2 regions of the Janthinobacterium sp. PSPC1-1 genome follow, and region 2 is predicted to be linked to the other one. Evidence: predicted binding sites of a transcription regulator. Region 2 holds the regulator's gene; the other holds the start of a gene.
The links. The regulator FNR, encoded in region 2, switches genes on or off when oxygen is low (the NO sensors DNR and NnrR bind a similar motif). The targets are predictions, from matches to a motif close to TTGATNNNNATCAA.
Positions count from the first base shown of each region.

Region 1: the regulator FNR is predicted to act here: its motif matches at 1,306-1,319, upstream of ACP7EG_RS11035 (universal stress protein).

Region 1 covers NZ_JAFCWP010000002.1:782,619-784,819, forward strand. Annotated here, with positions in the region: gene mltA (murein transglycosylase A) at 1-774, shown strand, start outside; gene ACP7EG_RS11035 (universal stress protein) at 814-1,251, opposite strand; gene ACP7EG_RS11040 (MFS transporter) at 1,389-2,201, opposite strand, start outside.
Region 2 covers NZ_JAFCWP010000002.1:65,991-68,191, reverse strand. Annotated here, with positions in the region: gene ACP7EG_RS07835 (response regulator) at 1-664, opposite strand, end outside; gene fnr (fumarate/nitrate reduction transcriptional regulator Fnr) at 904-1,662, shown strand; gene ACP7EG_RS07825 (FixH family protein) at 1,789-2,201, opposite strand, start outside.

The sequences.
Region 1 (2,201 bases), 720 kb from region 2:
CGCAAGCGGGGCGGTCCATACCAGACGCCGCTGTACAAGGTGCCTGACGATCTCGTGTCCGTCGACCTGGCTGGCGTGTATCCGGAACTGAAAAACATGCGTTTACGGGGCAAGCTGGTGGGCAAGAAGGTGATCCCGTACGCGACCCGCGCCGACATCGAGCGCGCCACGGCCGTCACGGGTAAGGAATTGCTGTGGGTGGATGACGAAGTCGAAGCGTTCTTCCTGCAAGTGCAGGGTTCCGGGCGCGTGCAGCTGACCGATACGCAGGAAACCGTGCGCGTGGCGTACGCGGACCAGAACGGTCACCCGTACAAATCGATCGGCCGCTACCTGGTCGACAAGGGCGAGCTGACGTTGAGCCAGGCGTCCGCGCAGGGCATCAAGGCGTGGATCGCCGGCCACCCCACGCGCAAGGATGAATTATTCAACGCCAATCCGAGCTATGTCTTCTTCAAGGAAGAGCGCCTGCCTGATCCCAAAGTGGGACCGAAGGGCGCATTGGGCGTGCCGTTGACGCCGCAGCGCTCGGTGGCCATCGATTCGCGCTTCCTGCCGCTGGGTGCGCCCGTGTTCCTGTCCACCACGCAAGCCAATAGCGAGATTCCCATGCAGCGGCTGGTGATGGCGCAGGATACGGGCGGCGCCATTCGCGGCCCCATCCGGGTCGATTACTTCTTTGGTTTCGGTGCGGAAGCGGCGGAGAATGCGGGCCGCATGAAGCAGAGCGGCGCCGTGTGGGTGTTGTTGCCGAAGCAGGCGCCGGCGCGCTGAGTTTCTCGCGGCGCCGGGCGGGGATGCGCTAGCGCAAAGTTAGCGCAGGACCATGACTGGCAGCTGGGTATGTGCCAGCACTTTTTGCGTTTCGCTGCCCACGAACAGCTTGTTCAAGCCTTTGCGGCCATGCGAGGCCATCAGGATGATGTCGCAATGGTAGGTTTGCGCCGCATTGACGATTTCCTCGTGCGGGCTGGGCGAGACGACGACCACGCCTTCGAAGGGCACGCCGACAGCGCGCGCCGCTTCACCGATCTTGTCGACGGCGCGTTGCGATGCTTCCTGCATTTGTTGCTCGTACAAACCGGCGTCGAGCACGATGCCGCCATCGGCCATCGGCGAGAACGGGAAGGGCTGCACCACACTGATGGTAACCAGCTTGGCCTTGTTCAATTGAGCGAAGGCGAGGGCCGTCTCGGCCGCTTTGTCGGACAGCGGCGAGCCGTCGGTGGGAAATAAGATGGTGTTAAACATGACGTGCTCCTAGAGTGATGTAAGACAGCTTATGGATTTACCTCAATTAATTCCTTGATGTAAATCAAAACTCACAGGCTTTGGCATGAATAGTGTCGCCAAGGCAATCTTTCAGCAGTGTATGCCCGTTTATCGCTTCAGGTGCGCACGCTACGCAGCGGCGTGCCCCACACCATGGCGATCGTCAGTGCAATGCTGCCTGCCGCGATGCAGGCCAGGCCATTGCGCACGCCAAAGTGTTCCGCTACCCAGCCGGCGGCCAGCGCGCCCAGCGGCGCCGTCGCCACCGTCAGGAAACGCATGGTCGAGGTCATGCGACCCAGCATGGGGTCGGGTGTGACTTTCTGGCGCAAGCCCAGGTAGGGAATAAAGAACAGCATCACGCCGCAATCAAAAAAGAACATCAGTACGGCATACGCCACAGCGCTGGCGGCCGCGCTGCCGAACAAGGCGGCGGGGATGGTGGGCGTCAGGGCAAAGCAGACGGAGGTGGACGCCAGTCCGATCAGAATGGTGCGGCCGGCGCCATAGCGGCGCGTCAATGGCTTGACGATGAAGGCGCTCAGCAGCACGCCGGCGCCACCGAGCATCTGCGTCATGCCCAGCACGCCAGGACTCATGCCCAGGTCGCGTGTGGCAAACAGCACCGTCAAGGCCATGCTGGCGTAAAACAGGAAGTGCCAGATGCCGGCGCCCCAGGCCAGCGCACGCAGCAGCGGTTCGCGCCAGACAAACAGCAAGCCGTCGGCGATGTCGCGCAGGGCGTGCTTGTCGGACGGCGCGGGACGTGGATCGCGCACGCTCATGGCGCGCAAATTGATTACAGAAACCAGATAACCGCAGGCCGTGCACAGGATGGCGACGGGCGCCGACAGGACTTGCACCAGCACGCCGGCCAGGCCGGGGCCGATCAGGCGCGAAGCCGATTCGGTGGCAGCAAATTTTGATTG
Region 2 (2,201 bases):
GCTGCAGCAAGCGGCTGGTATCGGGGTGCAGCACATAGCGCGGCACGGCGCCGCGCGTGAGGATGAAGTAATAGCCGCTCTTGCCGATCTTTTCCGAGCGCAGGCGTCCCAACAGGTTGTCCTTGTACAGGCGCAGCACACCGATCACCACGCCGGCCACCTGGCCATCGGCCGTGAGCACGGGCGCCACCATCTGCACGATGGGCATGCCGCTCGACTTGCCCAGCATCGGCTCGGTGATCATGGGCTGGCGCGTGCGCAGGACGGTCTGGAAATACTCGCGCTCGGCGACGTTGATGCCGGCGCGCCCCGCCACTTCCGGCATGTCGGCCACGACGGCGCCTTGCGCATCGAGCACCAGCACGTCGTCGAACAGTACCAGCATCGAGCGGCGCGCATAGTATTCGCGCAATTGGGCTGGCTGGGCGATCAATTCCGGCGGCTGCTGCCTGGCCGTCAGCGTGACGATCTGCAGCAGCATGCCCAGCTTGTCGTCGAGTTCGGCAGCGGTGCGGGTGATCAGGGCAGACTGCTGGCTCAGCAGTACTCGGGTGAAGTCGGCGCGCATGTGCTGCACCTGTATCATGGTGACCAGCGCGATCATGGCGATCGAGGTCAGGCTGGTGGCCAGCGCGACTTTTGCTTTGATGCCGAGAGGCTTCATGATTTCCTTTTCAGTACCGGGCGGTACAGGCGGCAGCTAATGCTGTCGGGAATTTTCCTATCAATACATCAACTTGGCAAGCGGCGCCGCGCAAATTGCCTTTCCCACATGGGCTTTTAATGATGTTGCCATATAATCAAGGTTAGAACGTCGTTTATTCAGCGGAAATGCGGTGAAATTGGCACACGGCAACCCTGTATGCAGTAAACTCGTTATTGCATTTTCTAAAAGGTACCGACATGACTGAAGCGCTACTCACTCCCACCATGCCCACAGTGACCGTGGAAGCGTTGCGTGCGCGATGCTCGACCTGCAGCATGCATCAATTGTGCCTGCCGATGGGCCTCGATGTGGGCGACATGGACAGGCTGGACCAGATCATCGGCCGCCGCCGCAAGATCGTGCGCGGTGCCTCGCTGTTCCGCATCGGCGACTCGTTCCAGAATCTGTACGCGATCCGCCTGGGGCACTTCAAGACGTACCAGATCAATCCGGGCGGTGAAGAGCAGGTGACGGGTTTCCAGATGGCTGGCGAACTGCTGGGCATGGACGCCATCAGCGCCGACCGCCACCACTGTAATGCGGTGGCGCTGGAAGACAGCGAAGTGTGTGAAATTCCGTTTTCCAGCCTGGAACAGTTGCTGGGCAATATGCCGACCCTGCTGCGCCATTTCCATCGCATGATGAGCCAGGAAATCACGCGCGAGCAAAGCGTCATGCTGTTGCTGGGCAATATGCAGGCGACCCAGCGTTTTGCCGCCTTTATCGTCAACCTGGCCTCGCGCTATGAAGCGCGCGGCTATTCGGCTAGCAAATTTCAGCTGCGCATGTCGCGCGAGGAAATCGGCAATTACCTGGGGCTGACCATCGAGAGCGTCAGCCGTTTATTGTCGAAATTCAAGAAGGAAGGCTGGCTGCGCGTCTCCAACCGCGAGATCGAGATTTTGCAGCCCGCCAAGTTGAAAGCCATTACAGCCGGCACGGACGTCTGCAAATAACAGCACCGTCAAAACCTACTGCGCGTCGCGCTTTGCGGCCTGCGATGCTCGCTGTGCTCTAGCACAGCTGCGCTTCTTAGCCACAAATCACTGCCGCTCGCTACGGTTTTTTCCCGGCGCTGTACGTTATAGCTCTTCATCCGCATGCAGCGCGATGCTGCGCTGCAGCGGCCAGGTCCAGATGCCGGACAGGCGCCACTCGCGTTTGTCGTTTTCCACCAGTACTTGCCAGCGGCTGCGCTCGAGCATCGGCAGCGCCACGGAAAAATTGCCCGCCGCATCGGGCTGCACCAGCAGCTTGATATCCTTTTCCGGCAAGGTCGCATGCGCCAGATGCAGCTGCAGCGGACCCTGGTAAGCCTTGCCGAAGCTGTGCACGGAACCACTCAGGCGCGCCTGTGCCACATCATAGGACAGGCTGGTATCCATCGCCAGGTCGCTGGCGATCGTGTCGCGCTTCAAATCCTGGTTGATCGCCTTGCCCTGCTTGTAATAGTCGCCCACCACCAGCGCATCAGGCTGCGTAAACGCGATATAGC